DNA from 4 places in the Massilia hydrophila genome. Region 3 is predicted to be linked to each of the others. Evidence: predicted binding sites of a transcription regulator. Region 3 holds the regulator's gene; each other region holds the start of a gene.
What was found. Region 3 encodes LexA, which represses DNA repair genes until DNA is damaged. Its sites were predicted from a motif close to ACTGTATNNNNATACAGT; they were not measured.

Region 1 (4,209 bases), on a different contig from region 3:
AAACTGGACCGCGCCGGCCAGGAATTCGGCATGCTGGTGAGCAGCAGCCACACCATCTCGACTGGCGCCCACGTGTTCAAGCTGAACGGCCGCAAGCACCTCGACGAGGTGAAGAAGCTGGCCGCCGAAATGATGGCGCGCGATCCGAGCATCGAATATGCCGAGCCGGACCGCATCATGACCCACATGGCGACCGCCAACGATCCTTATTATGCCCAGCAGTGGCACTATACCGACACCACCGGCGGCCTGCGCCTGCCGACCGCGTGGGACAAGTCCACCGGCAGCGGCGTGGTGGTGGCCGTGATCGACACCGGCTACCGTCCGCATGCCGACCTGAGCGGCCAGATCCTGCAGGGCTACGATTTCATCAGCACCGCCGCCATCGGCAACGATGGTAACGGCCGCGACAGCGATGCCAGCGATCCGGGCGACTGGGTGGCCGCGGGCGAGTGCGGCACCGGCTCGCCGGCGTCGGGCTCGAGCTGGCACGGCACCCACGTGGCCGGTACCGTGGCCGCCAAGACCAACAACAGCCTGGGCGTGGCAGGCGTGGCGTACAACGCCAAGATCGTGCCGGTGCGCGTGCTGGGCAAGTGCGGCGGCTATACCTCCGACATCGCCGACGCGATCACCTGGTCCTCGGGCGGCACCGTGAACGGCGTGCCGGCCAATGCCAACAAGGCCAAGGTGCTGAACATGTCGCTGGGCGGCACCGGCGCCTGCGATGCAACCACCCAGAGCGCGATCAATGGCGCCCGTTCGCGCGGTTCGGTCGTGGTGGTGGCGGCCGGTAACGACAACATGAACGTCAGCAACGCCAGCCCGGCGAACTGCTCCGGTGTCATCGCCGTGGCCGCCACCGGCAAGACCGGCGGCCGCGCTTCCTACTCGAACTACGGCACCCTGGTCGACGTGGCGGCGCCAGGCGGCGACGGCAGCTACAGCGTGATCTCGACCCTGAACGCGGGCACCTCGACCCCGGGTTCGGACAACTACGCCGGCTACCAGGGCACCTCGATGGCCACCCCGCACGTCGCCGGCGTCGCCGCGCTGATGTTCGCCGCCAAGCCGACCCTGACCCCGGACCAGGTGGAAAGCATGCTGAAATCGACCGCGCGCGCCTTCCCGGCGAGCTGCTCGGGCTGCGGTACCGGTATCGTGGACGCGACCGCGGCGGTGAATGCGGCGATCGGCGGTACCACCACCCCGACCGGTCCGACCATCGCCGAAACCGAGTCGAACAACACGCTCTCGAGCGCCGACCTGGTCTCGACCGCCGGCACCACGGTGAACGCCAACATGGGCAGCAGCACCGACACCGATTACTTCCGTGTCGATCTGCCGGCAGGCAAGACCCTGAGCGCGACCATGACCCCGGGCGCAACTTCGGACTACGACCTGTACGTGTACAACAGCGCGGGCACGCTGCTCGGCCGTAGCGAGAACGGCGCCGGCGCAGCCGACAACGTGAGCTCGGCCAACACCGGCAGCACCGCCTCGACCCGCTATGTGCGCGTGGTGTACTACAGTGGCGGTACCGGTTCGACCAGCGGCAAGTACACCCTGCAGCTGAACTGGTAAGCCACGGATGAAGCGGCGCTCGCGGGCGCCGACTTCCTCCCGAAGGCGCGGCATGCCGCGCCTTTTTTTGACGTCCTGCAAGAAAAAACGGATACTGTATGAAATAACAGTAGTCGGCCTTGCCGTCACCTGACGACGTCGATGTGAATTCCCCGCTCCGTAAAATCATCCACTGCGATTGCGACTGCTTCTATGCGTCGGTCGAGATGCGCGACGATCCTTCGCTGCGCGGGCGTCCGCTCGCCGTCGGCGGCCGTCCCGACCAGCGCGGCGTGATCGCGACCTGCAACTACGAAGCGCGCCGGTTCGGCATCCACTCGGCCATGGCCACGGCCCAGGCCATGAAGCTCTGTCCGCAGCTTCTGGTGATTCCGCCGGCCATGGAAAAATACCGGATTGCCTCGCGCCAGATCATGGACATCTATCGCGACTACACCGAGCTGGTGGAGCCGCTCTCGCTCGACGAAGCCTACCTCGACGTCAGCGACTCTCCCCACTGCAAGGGCAGCGCCACCCTGATCGCGCAGGAGATCCGGCAGCGCATCTTCGACACCGTCGGCATCACGGCCTCGGCCGGGGTGGCGCCGAACAAATTCGTGGCCAAGATCGCGAGCGACTGGAACAAGCCGGACGGCCTGTTCCTGGTGCGTCCGGACGAGGTGGATGCCTTCGTCGCCGCGCTGCCCGTGAAAAAGCTGTACGGCGTCGGCAAGGTGACCGCCGAGAAGATGCACCGCCTGGGCCTGCAGACCTGCGGCGACATGCGCCACTGGAGCATCGAGCGCCTGACCGAACACTTCGGCAGCTTCGGCTACCGCCTGTACAAACTCTGCCGCGGCATCGACGAGCGCGCAGTCAATACCTCGCGCGAGCGCAAGTCGGTCAGCACCGAGGAAACCTATACGCCCGACGTGCCCAGCCTGGATGCCTGCCTGAAGCTGCTGCCGGAACTGGTCGAGCACCTGCTGGGCCGTATCAAGCGCAATGGCGCTGAGAAATTCATCCACAAGCTCTTCGTAAAAATCAAGTTTTCGGACTTCCAGCAGACTACCGTCGAGTGTGCCGGCCACGCGCCGCACATGCCGACCTACGCGCGCCTGATGGAAACCGGCTGGGCCCGTCACAGCCGGCCGGTACGTCTGCTCGGCGTGGGCGTACGCCTGGGCGATACCGAGACGGCCGAGCAGCTGCGCCTGTTTGACGACGTAATGCCCGGCGCCATCGTCGAGGCCATTGACGGCTCGGCAACAGATTAATTTTTTCCCGCCGCTGCCGGCCGTAATGTCCAGTTGGCAGCGTAGAATGTCGTTCCCTTGAAATACTGAAACAATCGGATAACAGCGTATGTGGTTCAAGAATCTCCAGATTTACCGCCTGCCCGCTCCCTGGGCATTCAACCCCGAACAAATGGAAGAAGCGCTGCAGTCGCAGGCTTTCACGCCCGCCAGCAGCAATGAACTGCTGCGCCAGGGCTGGGATTCGCCACGCGGCAATGGCAAGCTCGTCCACGTCGTCAACAAGCAGATGCTGATGATGCTGGGTACCGAGAAGAAGCTGCTGCCGAGCTCGGTCATCAACCAGGTCGCCAAGGCCAAGGCCGCCGAACTGGAAGAGCAGCAGGGCTTCCCGCCCGGTAAAAAAGCCATGAAGGAACTGAAGGAGCGCGTGGCCGACGAGCTGCTGCCGCGCGCTTTCTCGATCCGCAGCAACGTCTGGGTCTGGATCGATCCGGTCAATGGCTGGCTGGTGGTGGACGCGGCCAGCCCGTCGAAGGCGGACGACGTCATCAAGCTGCTGCTCAAGGCCGTGGACCGCATGCCGCTGGAATCGCTGCGCGTGCAGCGCTCGCCGGTGGCCGTGATGACCGGCTGGCTGGAAGCGGACGAAGCGCCCTACGGTTTCACCATTGACCAGGACACCGAACTGCGCGCCACCGGCGAAAGCCGCGCCGCCGTGCGCTATGTGAAGCATACGCTGGAGCCGGACGATATCCGCCGCCACATTGCTTCCGGCAAGCAGTGCACCCGCCTGGCCATGACCTGGAACGACCGCATCAGCTTTGTGCTGACCGAATCGCTGGCGATCAAGGGCGTCAAACCGCTGGACGTGATCAAGGAAGGCGAAGCCGTCACCTACAGCGACGATGAGCGTTTCGACAACGACATCACCCTGATGACGGGCGAGCTGGCCAAGCTGCTGGCCGACGTGGTCGAGGCCCTGGGCGGCGAAGCCAAGGCCTGAATCCCTGGCCGGTGCGCGCTGGCACCGGCCATTTCCCTGGAAAACAAGGTGTTTCCAAGCACCTTCCGCCAAAGGTGGGAGGGCGTCGTCGGCGATCTTTACAGCGTATCTAGTGCCGCGAAAAAAGTTCGTTATTTAACATTGACTTAACAATTGGCACGTTCCTTGCTAAAAGTTTTCGGCAACTTCCGATTAACTTTCAGGGATGACCGCCAAGATGAAACTCAAACAGCTTTTCGCCATTGCATTGCTCGGCTCGGCCTCGCTGGCACAAGCCGCCAACCTCTCGTTCACCGGTAATTTCACCTACGATAACGATGTCCAGCGCTTCAACTTCACGCTGACCGAGGCCGGGAAGGTGACGCTGCGCAGCTGGTCATACGC
Region 2 (4,209 bases), 120 kb from region 3:
CGCGCCGCAGGGGCTTACAATGCGGTCCTGGCCGCCTGGCCAGGCATGGGAGCGGCAATGGTGGTCATCGATCCGGAAGAAGTCGAGTTCAGCGCGATCCGGGCGCAGGGTCCGGGCGGGCAGAACGTCAACAAGGTGTCGTGCGCGGTGCACGCGCGCTTCGACGTGGCCGCTTCCTCGCTGCCGGCGGCGGTCAAGGAACGCCTGCTGGCGCTGCGCGACGCCCGCATCACGCGCGAAGGCGTCATCGTGCTCAAGGCGCAAGGCTCGCGCAGCCTGGAACAGAACCGGCTGGATGCCCTGCAGCGCCTGCAGGCGCTGGTCGACCAGGCCGCCACGGTGCCGCTGGCGCGCCGCCCAACCCGCCCCACGCGCGGTTCGCAGCTGCGCCGGCTCGACGGCAAGGCGCGCAGCGGACGGGTCAAGGCCCTGCGCGGCAAGGTCCTCGACTAGGGCCGGCCGAACCAGGACGGCCGCGCCGGCTCAGCCGAACAGGCCGTGCAGGTACCAGCGCGGCTCGGCATCCTCGCCGGCGCCGACGATGCGTTCGCGGTAGATCCAGTACAGCGCGTGGTCCTGCCCTTCAGCGATGAAGTAGTCGCGGGTCTGGGTCTCGCTCCACCAGCCGGCCTCGATGCGCTCGGGCGTGGAAGCCACCCGCAGCGGCGAACCATAGAAGGGCCGGTGGTTGCGCATCAGCAGCGCGATCGGCTTGGCCAGCAGCCAGCTCGGACGCGGCAGGCTGGCCAGGTCCGGCGGCAGGCGGGCCTGGCTGCGCGTGCCCTGCCCTGCCGCGCGCAGTTCCTGCACCGGCACCCATTCGTTGGCGACCTCGGGCCGGTAGTCGGCCTGCGGCAGGGCCTGCAGCACGTTTTCCGGTCCCAGCCGCGCCACCAGCAGCTCGAGCATGCGCATGCGGTCTTCCTCGCTGCCGCCGGGCTCGGGGAACAGCGAGGCGGTCGGCGGCGCCATCGGCCGCAGCTGCCGCGCTTCCAGGCCGAGCCCGATCACCGGCGCCGGCAAGGCCTGGCGCGCCAGCCTTTCCTTCAGGAGGCGCACCAGGTGCTCGTCGCGCCAGCCGGGCTCGGCCAGGGCAATCTCGAGCGCGGTCGGCGCCATCGCCACCCGTCCGCGCTCGTGCTCCATCAGCAGCGTGATGCGTTCCACCGCCAGCTGGCGCGCGCACAGCCAGCCGGTCAGCTGCAGTACCAGGTGGTGGGCGCCGGCCAGCAGCAGCTCGGCCTGCTCGATGCGGTCGAACAGTTCCAGCCGGGCGCGGAAACTGTCGGGCGCGGCCACCCAGTCGAACAGTTCGGGCTGCAGGCCGTGGGCGGCGTCGAGCATGTCGAGCAGCGCGCGCCCGCAACGCCGCTGCAGGCCCGGACGCGGCAGGCGCCGCAGTTCGCCCAGGCGCTCGCAGCCGATGCCTTCGAACCAGGCCAGATACGGCCGGGCCGGCGGCAACAGCGCCACCGGCAGGCGCGCCAGGCGGCGCTCGAGCGAGGCCATGCGCAGCGCGCGCAGGGAGCGGCGGGGGCGGCCGCTCCGTCCGCCCTCCGCCGCATCATGGGACCCGCCTGGCGAGCCGGCGCGCGCCAGCAGCCAGGCGCCGCGCGCCGTCGGCGCGCAGCTGATGGCGGCGCTGAAGCCGAGCGTGCGCAGGCTGGCGCGCACCCGTGCGCACAGGGCGCGGATGCCGCCGAACAGGCGCAGGCTGGCGCCAATGTCGAGCAGTAGCGTCGCTTCTTCCTGCTGCGCGACCTGGGGCGTGAATTGCAGCATCGCCAGCGCGACCGCATCGAGCGCCTCGGCTTCGCGCGCCGGGCTGCGCTCGTGCAGGCGCGCCCCGGGCATCAGCATCAGCACGCCGCCGCGCCGCATGCCGGGACGGATCCCGGCGGCGCGCGCCGCCGGCGACATCGCCAGCACGCGCTCCTGCTCCAGCACGACGCTGCCGGGGTCGGTGCGCTCCCCGCCGGACGCGTCACTGAGCCAGCTGGGGCTGAAGACGTCGAGTGCTAGCTGGGGCAGGTGCAGGCCGATCCACAAACGCATGTCGTTGCAAGAGAGAAGAAGTAAGGGGCAGGCCAAGCGGCAGGAACAGGGGCGCCTCGCGCCGCGGTCCACGGCGCTTGAGGAAATCGATGTGCAAGCCACCCGCCGCCGGGCGCAGCGCCAGGCGCAGCGGGGCCGGCGAGGCGTCTTGCGCGGCGGCCAGCGGACGCAGCATGAAGAACAAGGTTTCGCCGCCCTGGGCCGCCAGGTGCAGGCGGCGCAGGCTTTCGCCGCGCGCATGGCTGGCCCAGAACAGCAGCGCGCCGCAGCTGCCACTGCGCAGCACCTGCTCGGCCGCCCACAGTGCGTCGGCGCCACGCTCGGTGCGCAGCCACAGCAGCTGCGAAGGCGGCAGCCCCAGCGCGGCCAGCGCCAGGGCCTGGGGCGGATGGGGTGGCTGCAGCAGGACGATGCGGCGTGCGGCGCAGGCTTGCAGGGCCGGGCGCAGCAGGCGCATCTCGCCGATGCCGGGCTGCTGCTGCAGGAGCTCGACCAGGCTGCCGGCCGGCCAGCCCCCGCCCGGCAGCTGGGACGAGAGCGGCGCATGGCCGGTATCGACGCAGCGCGTGCCGGCACGCGCCAGCTGCGAAGCGCGCCATAGCGAAGGGTGCAGGGCCTCCGGCGCAACAGGAGCACAGGCCCCCGCGTTGGATGAGAGGTTCATGGGAGTTGGCAAACAAATACTGTATAAACATACAGTACTCGCTGAGCCGCGATTTGGCAAGATGTATTCATTCTGGACATACCAGTCAGGCACTGGTATTGACAGAAGCTAAAGCTGCTGCAATGCAGAAGCATGCGGGCCGCGCTGGCGAATCGTGGAATAATGCTGGCTCTTCAATTTTTATCCAGACAATGCACAACCTGTCTCCCGCACGCCACGGAGTCCGCCTGTGACGACGCTCCAGCTCACCGGCGCCATCCTGTTCGCGATCGCCCTCGTCCATACTTTCTCCACCAAGCTGTTCCATACGCTCGCGCGGCGCCATCCGCGCCATGCGGGGCTGTTCCACCTGCTGGGCGAGGTCGAAGTCGTGTTCGGCTTCTGGGCCTTCGTGCTGATCCTGGCCATGGCCCTGCTGGCCGGCGGCGGCGAGGCCGTTGCCTATGCCGAGTCGCGCCAGTACACCGAGCCCTTGTTCGTGTTCGTGGTGATGGTGATCGCGGCCTCGCAGCCGGTGCTCGACGCCGTGCGCGACCTGCTGGCCCTGATCGCGCGGCTGGCGCCGGTGCGCACCGAGGTCGCCCTGTGCTGGCTCGGCCTGGCCCTGGTGCCGCTCTCCGGCTCGCTGATCACCGAGCCGGCCGCGATGACCCTGGCCGCCCTGATGCTGGCGCCGCAGGTGTTCCGGCCCGGCGTGCCCGAATGGCTCAAGTACGGCGCGCTCGGCGTCCTGTTCGTCAACGTCTCGATCGGCGGCACCCTCACCTCCTATGCCGCGCCGCCGGTGCTGATGGTGGCCGGCACCTGGGGCTGGGACAGCGCCTTCATGGCCTCCACCTTCGGCTGGCGCGCCGCGCTGGCGGTGCTGTTCAATGCCACCGTGGTCACCCTGCTGCTGCGCCGCCACCTCGCGCCCGGCAATGTGGTGCAGGACGTGCGCATGCCCCGCATCGTGTCCGCCGTCCACCTGCTGCTACTGGCCGGGGTGGTGCTCGCGGCCCACCATCCGGTGCTGTTCATCGGCCTGTTCCTGTTCTTCCTCGGGTATACCCAGGCCTATCCGAAGCACCAGTCGCCGCTGATCCTGAAGGAAGGCCTGCTGGTCGGCTTCTTCCTGGCCGGGCTGGTGGTGCTGGGCGGCATGCAGCAGTGGTGGCTGCAGCCGCTGGTGTCGAGCCTGGAGCCGACCGCGCTGTTCTTCGGCGCGCTGGCCCTGACGGCAATCACCGATAATGCGGCCTTGACCTACCTTGGTTCGCTGATCGAAGGGCTGTCCGACCATGCCAAGTACATGCTGGTGGCCGGCGCGGTCGGCGGCGGCGGGCTGACCGTCATCGCCAACGCACCGAATCCGGCCGGCGCCGCCCTGCTGCGCGAAGGTTTCGAGGACGGCTCGATCGGCATGGGCGGGCTGTTCCTGGGGGCGCTGGGCCCGACCTGCGTGGCGGCGGCGCTGTTCCTGGTGTGATCCACCCGCAGCGGGTGCGGGC
Region 3 (4,209 bases):
GACGACGTCGCCCAGGTTACCGACGTTGACCACTTTTTCGAGCAGGATAACTTGCATATTTATTCTCCAGGTATTCTGACTGACGTGCCGCGCTTTAGGCGTTGTGCAGGTCGGTGTACGGCAGCAGCGCGAGGTAGCGTGCGCGCTTGATGGCGGTGTCGACCTGGCGCTGGTAGTGCGCCTTGGTGCCGGTCAGGCGTGCCGGCATGATCTTGCCGTTTTCCTGGACGAAGTCCTTCAGGGTGTCGACGTCTTTGTAGTCCACCTGTTCCACGCCGGCGGCGGTGAAGCGGCAGAATTTCTTGCGCTTGAACAGCGGGTTCTGCTGTTTGCGCTTCATTTTTTCTTTGGCTTTGTTTTTGTCGAACTTTTTACCGAATGCCATTTCGAGGCTCCTGTATCTAATCTAGGTTGCGCCGCGGGCTTGTTTACTCTGCGGCACTGAAATCAATGATGTGAAACACCAAGGCTTTGCTGTTGCGGTTCTTCCGTGCGAGGAATCCGTTGAAGCGGTAGGCGGCGCCGAGTTCGGCACTTTCCAGCCTGCCTGAAATCTCGCCTGCGCCGAGCGCAGGGATTTCAAACGCGACCTGCCTTGCCACGCCGGCCTCGACCTGCTGCGAATCGTGCATCAGGATCGCGCCCACGATGGGGACGCCGGCCGGGGTGAAACGCAGGACGTCTCGCTCCGCGATGGTCGCGATGAGCTGGAACTGGTTCACTGCGCTGCTTTGCTTCGTTTCGGATTCCCGGGAAAACCCGGTGACAGCTTAAGCGGCGGCGGCCGGGGCAGCGGCGGCTGCTTCAGCGCGGTGGCTCTTGGCTGCGTCTTCGCGCTGGACCGACTTCATCATCGGCGACGGTGCGGTTTCGGCCTTCTTCATCTTGACGGTCAGGTGACGCAGGACGGCATCGTTGAACTTGAATGCGGTTTCCAGCTCGACCAGGGTCTCGTTGTCGCACTCGATGTTCATGCAGATGTAGTGGGCTTTCGGCAGCTTCTGGATCTGGTACGCCATTTGACGGCGGCCCCAGTCTTCCACGCGATGGATGTTACCGCCGCGGCTGGTCACCGTGGTCTTGTAACGCTCGATCATCGCCGGAACTTGCTCGCTCTGGTCCGGGTGGACGATAAAAACGATTTCATAATGACGCATGCAACACTCCTTGAGGACGTTTAAACAAATGCCCACCTCGGCGTCAAGACGAGTGTGGGAAGGGAAAGCCTGCCATTATAGCCGGAAAATCGCGCGAATGGGAACCAGGGCCAGGCTGTCATGGTCGCGATCGCGCCTTGAGATGCGTGGTGCACGCCACAATCGGACCACAATCGGGCGCGCGTGGCCCGCGTTGCAGCATTTTTTTGCAGTTTTCCCGTGTTTGCCCTTGCGCATCCGGGAATACTGTACAAAAATACAGTCTGCTCTTATAACTAATGCCGTAGACCACCCATGCTCAAGCTCACTGCAAGGCAAGAACAGATCCTGAACCTGATCAAGGAAGCGATCGACAACACCGGCTTTCCGCCGACCCGCGCCGAAATCGCGGCCGAGCTGGGTTTCAAGTCGGCGAATGCCGCCGAAGAACACCTGCAAGCCCTGGCGCGCAAGGGCGCCATCGAGATCTCGCCGGGCACCTCGCGCGGCATCCGCCTGGTTGGCGCCTCGGTCGAGCAGATTCCGATGCCGCCGCCGAATCTCATGATGTCGCTGCCGCTGGTCGGCCGCGTCGCCGCCGGCTCCCCTATCCTGGCCCAGGAACACGTGGAAGCCACCTATTCCGTCGATGCCGCGATGTTCTCGGCCCGTCCCGACTTCCTGCTGAAGGTCAAGGGCTGGTCGATGCGCGATGCCGGCATCTGCGACGGCGACTTCCTCGCCGTCAAGAAGATCGACAGCGCCAAGAACGGCCAGATCGTGGTGGCGCGCCTCGGTGAAGAGGTCACCGTCAAGCGCTACCGCAAGACCGGCAACCTGGTCGAACTGCTGCCGGAAAATCCGGACTTCAAGGTCATCCAGGTAAAGCCGGAAGACGAGTTCGCGCTGGAAGGGCTGGCGGTCGGGCTGATGCGCAGCTGGCACTAAGGCTGGAACGCACACTGGCGGGCTGCATGCCCGCCTTTTTTTTACCCCTTATTTCCCCTTCAACAGGGTCGAGCTGTTGCTCTTGACCATCTTGTTGTGCTCGGAGACATAGGCGTCGGTCGCCTTGCGCCAGGCCTCGAAGTCGGCCAGCACCAGTTTCGAACTCACCTTCGCCTCTTCCTGCAGGTTGGCCTGCAACTGCTCCAGGTAGGCGGTCGACTTTTCCAGCTCGTCCTTCTTCATCAGCTTGCGGATGTCTTCGGGGACGCGCTTGGTGAGCGGCGTGGCCGCGTTCAGGTTGGTCACGTAGCGGTTGTAGCAATCCTGCCAGGTCGTGATGGCGGCGCCGATGCGGTCAATGTCGGCATTGATCTTCGACATCGCCGGAATGCGCGGTGTCGCGCAGCGGAATTCGCCCGATTTCAGGTCTTCGCCGTCGTAGCCGCTGATCCAGTAGTCGATGTCCTTGCGGCGCTTGACGCGCTGCTCCATCACCGCCAGCGACGCGGCGGCGACCTTGTTGCCCTTGGCGGCCGATTTCTTGAACAGCGCCTCGGCCTTGGCCTCGTCCACCTGCCCCGCTTCGCCGTACCAGTACATCTGGCCCAGCGCCTGCTGCGCCTCCGGGTTGCCGGCATCGGCCAGCTTCGTATAGATCTTCAGCGCACCCGCATAATCCTTCTTCTCGAACAGGGCGTTGGCGTTGTCCAGTTCGCCGGCATGGGCGGCGCCGCACAGCAGCAGGGATGCAAGGAACAGCTTGGTTTTCATGGCAGCTCGGAGTGGCAAAAGAAGGCCCATGATAAGGGCAAGCCGGTACCCGCTCAACCGCTGAAACAAAAATGGCAGCCCGCGGGCTGCCATGATGATGTTTCGGGTGCTCAGGACGCAAGCGCCTGGCGGAAGTCCGCCAGCAGGTCCTCGGTATCCTCGATCCCCACCGAGACGCGGATCAGGGACTCGGCGATGCCCATGCTGGCGCGCCGCTCCGCCCCCATCTCGAAGAAGATCGTGTGCGCCACTGGAATCACCAGGGTACGGGTATCGCCCAGGTTGCTGGCCGGGATGCCGAGTTTCAGGCGGTTCAGGTAGTCGAAAGGATCGATCGCGTCAACCAGCTCGAAGCTCAGCAGCGAACCGCCGCTGCGGAACAGCGACGCCACCAGGGCGTGCTGCGGATGCGAGGCCAGGCCCGGGTAGTGCACCGCGGCCACGCGCGGATCGGCTTCTAGCATGCGCGCCAGCGCCAGCGCATTGGCGCAGGTGCGCTCCATGCGCAGCGCCAGCGTCTCGGCGCCCACCGCGATATGGTGCGCCGCTTCCGGCCCCAGCGCCGCGCCGAAGTCGCGCAGCGCCTTGGCGCGCAGCTGGGCCAGGCCCTGGTTCGCTGGCACCTGCTTGCGGAAGTTGGCGGCGATGTTCGGATACGCGCTCCAGTCGAACAGGCCGGTGTCGGTCAGGGCGCCGCCCAGCGCGATGCCATGCCCGCCGATCGACTTGGTCAGCGAATTGACCACCAGCCCCGCCCCCACCGCCTTGGGACGGAACAGCCAGGGCGTGGTCATGGTGTTGTCCACCACGTACAGGATGCCGCGCTCGCGGCACAGCTGGCCGATGCGCGCCAGGTCGGCCACCTGGGTGCGCGGGTTGGCGATGGTCTCGACGAAGACGATGCGCGTGTCCGGCCGCAGCGCCGCCTCGACCTTGGCGGCGTCGGTGGCGTCGACGAAGTCCACCGCGACGCCCTGTCCGGCCACCGTCTGCCACAGGCTGTTGGTGTTCCCGAACAGGAAGGAGGACGAAACCACATGGTCGCCCGACTTCAGCAGCGCCTGGAACAGCGCGCCGATGGCGCCCATGCCGGTGGCGAAGCACAGGGTGCCGACGCCGTCTTCCATCTTGCTGATCTTATCTTCCAGCGCGGCAACGGTCGGGTTGCCCTGGCGCCCGTAGCGGAAGCCCGGCTCCCGGCCCTGGAATACGGCCGCCAGCTGGCGCGCGTCGCCGTAGCCGAAGGCGACCGAGGTATGCACCGGCTTGTGCAGCGAGCCCTGCTCGACCGGCCTGCGGCGGTCGTTGTGCAGGATGGTGGTGGTGAAGCCGTAGGGGTTCGTTTCGCTCATGG
Region 4 (4,209 bases), 510 kb from region 3:
CCGGCAGCATGGCCAGCACCAGTTCGCGCAATTCCAGGATGTGGCTGTACATGCGGTAATGGCGGGCCCAGGGTTCCTGCACGGCGTCGACATAGAAGCCGGCGCCGGCGCCGAAATCCCAGCTGTCGGTTTCGCCCGCCACACCGGCGCCGCGCGGGCTGGTGTCGGGGGCGACCAGGATCAGGCCTTCCTGCGCCGCCACCCGCTGCGCGCCGGCCTTGGTCATGAAGGTCTCTTCGGTGCAGGTCAGGCCGGCCAGGTAGAACAGCACCGGCAGGCGCTTGCCTTCGGCACCGGGTGGCAGGTAGACCGAAAAACGCATCGGCAGGCCGATCGCCTGCGAGTCGGCGCGGTAGAAGCGCTGCACGCCGCCGAAACAGGCGTGTTCGTTGAGGAGTTCGGGCATGGGCTCGTCAAGAAGTGGAGAATGCCGCAAGTATGCCTTGCCGCGCGCCGCCTTGCCAGTCTGCTCACACGAAGCCGAGCGCGCCCAGCAGGGCCCCGGCGCCAAGCAGCCACAGCAGATGAACGCGGGTGCGCCAGAGCACCAGGCAGCTCAGGGCCGCCAGCAGCCAGAACGGCCAGGCGCGCTCGAGTCCGGTGCCGGCCAGCATCCAGCTGGTGGCCAGCAGCATGCCGATCACGACCGGCGCCATGCCGAGCCGGAAGGCGCGCACCGCGCGCAGTTCCCGGTTGCGGTGGCCCCACTGCGCCACCAGGTAGGTCAACACGGAAGAGGGCAGCAGGATGCCGAGCATGGTGAGCGCCACGCCGGCCAGGGCGGCGCCGATGCTGCCCGTGTTCATGCCCAGCTGCCAGCCCAGCAGGGCCACGAACAGCACGTTCGGTCCCGGCGCCGCCTGTCCTAGCGCGATCGCATCGCTGAACCGTGCCTGGCTCAGCCAGGCCCGGTCCGCGACCAGGTAGCGCTGCATGTCGGCGCTGGTGGAAATCGCGCCACCAAACGAAAGCATCGACAGCATCAGGAAATGCAAAACAGGGCCAGCCAGTCGTGCCAGCCGAGCACCAGGCTGGAACGAAGAGCGGACGCCGCGGCTGTCATGGCCGCAGGCGGCGCCAGGCCAGCACGCAGCCGAGTCCGCCCAAGGCGGACAGTACCCAGGCCAGCGGCAGCCGCAGCCAGGCCAGCAGCACGAACACGGTGGCGGCGATGGCGGCCGACCACGGCAAGGGGAGCGGATTCCTGGCCAGTGCCGCGCACAGCCTGAAGCCGGCGGCGGCGATCAGTCCGCTCGATACCGCCGCCATGCCGCGCAGGGCGCTGGCCAGCGCCGGATCGGACGCGTGGCGCGCATGCAGGGTAGCCAGGGCCAGCACCAGCACCAGCGGCAGCGCCAGCAGGCCGGCCATGGCGCTCAGGGCGCCGCCCAGCCCGAACCAGCGGGCGCCGAGCATCATGGCCAGGTTGACGACGTTCGGACCGGCAGGATCTGGGCCACTGCCCAGTCTTCGATGAATTCGTCGGGCGTCAGCCAGCGCTTGCGCTCGACCAGCTCGCGCTGCACGACGGCCAGCACGCCGCCGAAGCCCTGCAGGGCCAGCAGGGTGAAGGACAGGAACAGGTCGGTGCGCGAGGCCGGACCCGGCCGGCCGGCTTCCTGCCCACGCATGGACCTGCCTCAGCCGCCGCCGATGCCGCGCATGACCTTGCCGCTGCCGCCGCAGTTTGGGCAGGGTTTGCCGTCGACCTTGCCGCTGCCGGCACAGTCTTCGCAAACGTCTTCGCCAGCACCCGGGGTGCCGGGTTGCGCTTCGTCGCCGGGGTTCAGTTCGGGGTCGGGATGGATGCTCATGGAGTCCTCGCAATGGTGGGTGCGCAGCCATTGTAGGCGGCGCCGGCGCGGCGCGGCGCAGCGCTGGATGGCCTGCGAGCCGCCGCGGTTTATGCACAAAAATTTCCAAAAAATAATTTTGTGCCCGCGTGCCGACAATTCACCGGCGACGCACGTAAGCCCTTGATTTATGAGGCTATCGAGGCTGCCTTCCCAATAGGCAAATTGTTGAAAGCCGCACGGATGGCCGCATGCGCCATGTCAAGCCCCCGCTTTTCCACATACTTATTCACAGACTTTGTGGATATCCGGAAAACTTTTTACGGATGAAGTACTTAGCCGGACATGTGCATGTACTTCATGACATGATTGCCAGCAAGTCAGCATGGAGACGGACTTCGCAATCGTGCGCGGGCTTGCAAAACGCAGGATTTGGTCTTGCGCAAGCCTACTGGATAAATGTACAGTATGGCATTTCCAGTTCACCGCTCCCTGGTCCCGTTCTCCCATGCCCGCCGTACCCGATGCCATTGCCGTCCCGCCCAGCGACGACCCGTTCGCCAGCCTGAATGCGGGGCAGCGCGCCGCTGTCGAACACGATATCGGCGCGGCCAGCGTGCGGCCCCTGCTGGTCGTGGCGGGTGCCGGTTCAGGCAAGACCAATACCCTGGCGCACCGCGTCGCGCGCCTGATCCAGTCCGGTGCCGACCCGCAGCGCATCCTGCTGCTCACCTTTTCGCGGCGCGCGGCGGGAGAGCTGTCGCAGCGCGCCAGCGGCGTGCTGCAGCGCCTGTTCGGCGGGGGCGGCGCCCACGGCCAGCTGACACTGCCCTGGGCCGGCACCTTCCACGCGATCGGTGCCCGCCTGCTGCGCGAATACGCGGGCAGCATCGGCCTCGACCCGTCCTTCACCATCCACGACCGCGGTGATGCCGAAGACCTGATGGGCCTGGTGCGCCACGAGACCGGCCTGTCGGGCCTGGAAAAGCGCTTTCCGCTGAAGGGGACCTGCCTGTCGATCTACTCGCGGGTGGTCAACACCCGCGACAGCCTGGCGGCTGTGCTGCAGGCGAGCTTTCCCTGGTGCCGCGAGTGGGAAGCCCAGCTCAAGACCCTGTTCGGCGCCTACGTCGACGCCAAGCAGGAGCAGAACGTGCTGGACTACGACGACCTGCTGCTGTTCTGGGCCGAGATGGCGGCCGATCCGGCGCTGGGACCGGTGCTCGGCTCCCTGTTCGACCATGTACTGGTGGACGAATACCAGGATACCAACCGGCTGCAGGCGGACATCATCGCCGGCATGAAACCGGACGGGGCGGGAGTGATGGCGGTGGGCGACGATGCCCAGTCGATCTACGCGTTCCGTGGCGCGACGGTGCGCAACATCCTCGATTTCCCGAAGCGTTTCACCCAGCCGGCCGAGCTTGTCACGCTGGAGCGCAACTACCGCTCGACGCAGCCGATCCTGGACGCCTCGAACGCGGTGATCGCCGGTGCCCGCGAGCGCTTCGCCAAGAACCTGTGGACCGACAGGGAGTCCGGCATCAAGCCCTGCCTGGTGCTGATTCCGGACGAAGCCGAGCAGGCGCGCTGGGTGTGCCGGCGCATCCTCGCGCAGCGCGAGGCTGGCATCGCGCTGCGCGCGCAGGCGGTGCTGTTCCGCGCGGCCAGCCACAGCGCTGCCCTGGAACTCGAGCTCATGCGCCGCAACATCCCCTTCGTGAAGTTTGGCGGACTCAAGTTCCTGGAGGCAGCCCACATCAAGGACGTGCTGGCGGTGCTGCGCTTCGCCCAGAACCCGAGCGGACGCATGGCGGGATTCCGCGCCGTCCAGCTAATTCCCGGCATCGGGCCGGCCAGTGCCACGCGCCTGCTGGACGCCGTGGGCGAGGCCACCGATGCGGCGGCGGCGGTCGAGGCCTTCGGGGCGCCGGCCAGGAGCGCGGCCGACTGGGCCGCCTTCGGCGCGCTGTATCGCCGCCTGCGCACGCCCGGACTGCGCTGGCCGGCCGACATCGAGCTGGTGAAGCAGTGGTACCAGCCGCACCTGGAGCGCATGCACGACGATGCCGCCGTGCGCGCCGCCGACCTCGAGCAGCTGGTCCAGCTGGCGGCGGGGCACGGCACGCGCGAAAGCTTCCTGGCCGAGATCACACTCGACCCGCCGGAAGCGACCAGCGACCGCGCCGGTCCGCCCCTGCTGGACGAGGACTATGTGATCCTGTCCACCATCCATTCGAGCAAGGGGCAGGAGTGGAGCGCGGTCTACCTGTTGAACGTGGTGGATGGCTGCATCCCCTCCGACATGGGTACCGGCAGCCAGGACGAGATCGAGGAAGAGCGGCGCCTGCTCTACGTGGCGATGACGCGTGCCAAGGACCACCTGGAACTGGTAGTGCCGCACCGCTTCTTCGTC

Region 1: dinB (DNA polymerase IV) is a predicted target of LexA. The motif match lies at 1,678-1,695, and genes of this name have one in related genera.
Region 2: imuA (translesion DNA synthesis-associated protein ImuA) is a predicted target of LexA. The motif match lies at 2,738-2,755, and genes of this name have one in related genera.
Region 4: LE190_RS05265 (ATP-dependent helicase) is a predicted target of LexA. The motif match lies at 2,244-2,261, and genes of this name have one in related genera.

Annotation. Positions count from the first base shown of each region.
Region 1 covers NZ_JAHYBX010000006.1:76,922-81,130, reverse strand. Annotated here, with positions in the region: gene LE190_RS15125 (S8 family peptidase) at 1-1,584, shown strand, start outside; gene dinB (DNA polymerase IV) at 1,728-2,840, shown strand; gene LE190_RS15115 (recombination-associated protein RdgC) at 2,929-3,825, shown strand; gene LE190_RS15110 (DVUA0089 family protein) at 4,043-4,209, shown strand, end outside.
Region 2 covers NZ_JAHYBX010000001.1:503,102-507,310, reverse strand. Annotated here, with positions in the region: gene arfB (alternative ribosome rescue aminoacyl-tRNA hydrolase ArfB) at 58-453, shown strand; gene LE190_RS02260 (Y-family DNA polymerase) at 484-2,055, opposite strand; gene imuA (translesion DNA synthesis-associated protein ImuA) at 1,985-2,719, opposite strand; gene LE190_RS02250 (putative Na+/H+ antiporter) at 2,949-4,187, shown strand.
Region 3 covers NZ_JAHYBX010000001.1:623,671-627,879, reverse strand. Annotated here, with positions in the region: gene rplI (50S ribosomal protein L9) at 1-57, opposite strand, end outside; gene rpsR (30S ribosomal protein S18) at 95-385, opposite strand; gene priB (primosomal replication protein N) at 429-722, opposite strand; gene rpsF (30S ribosomal protein S6) at 771-1,157, opposite strand; gene lexA (transcriptional repressor LexA) at 1,452-2,084, shown strand; gene LE190_RS02760 (tetratricopeptide repeat protein) at 2,133-2,855, opposite strand; gene LE190_RS02755 (cystathionine gamma-synthase family protein) at 2,966-4,207, opposite strand.
Region 4 covers NZ_JAHYBX010000001.1:1,137,406-1,141,614, forward strand. Annotated here, with positions in the region: gene fghA (S-formylglutathione hydrolase) at 1-406, opposite strand, end outside; partial or broken gene LE190_RS05250 (chromate transporter) at 471-1,063, opposite strand; partial or broken gene LE190_RS05255 (chromate transporter) at 1,060-1,631, opposite strand; gene LE190_RS05260 (hypothetical protein) at 1,641-1,814, opposite strand; gene LE190_RS05265 (ATP-dependent helicase) at 2,302-4,209, shown strand, end outside.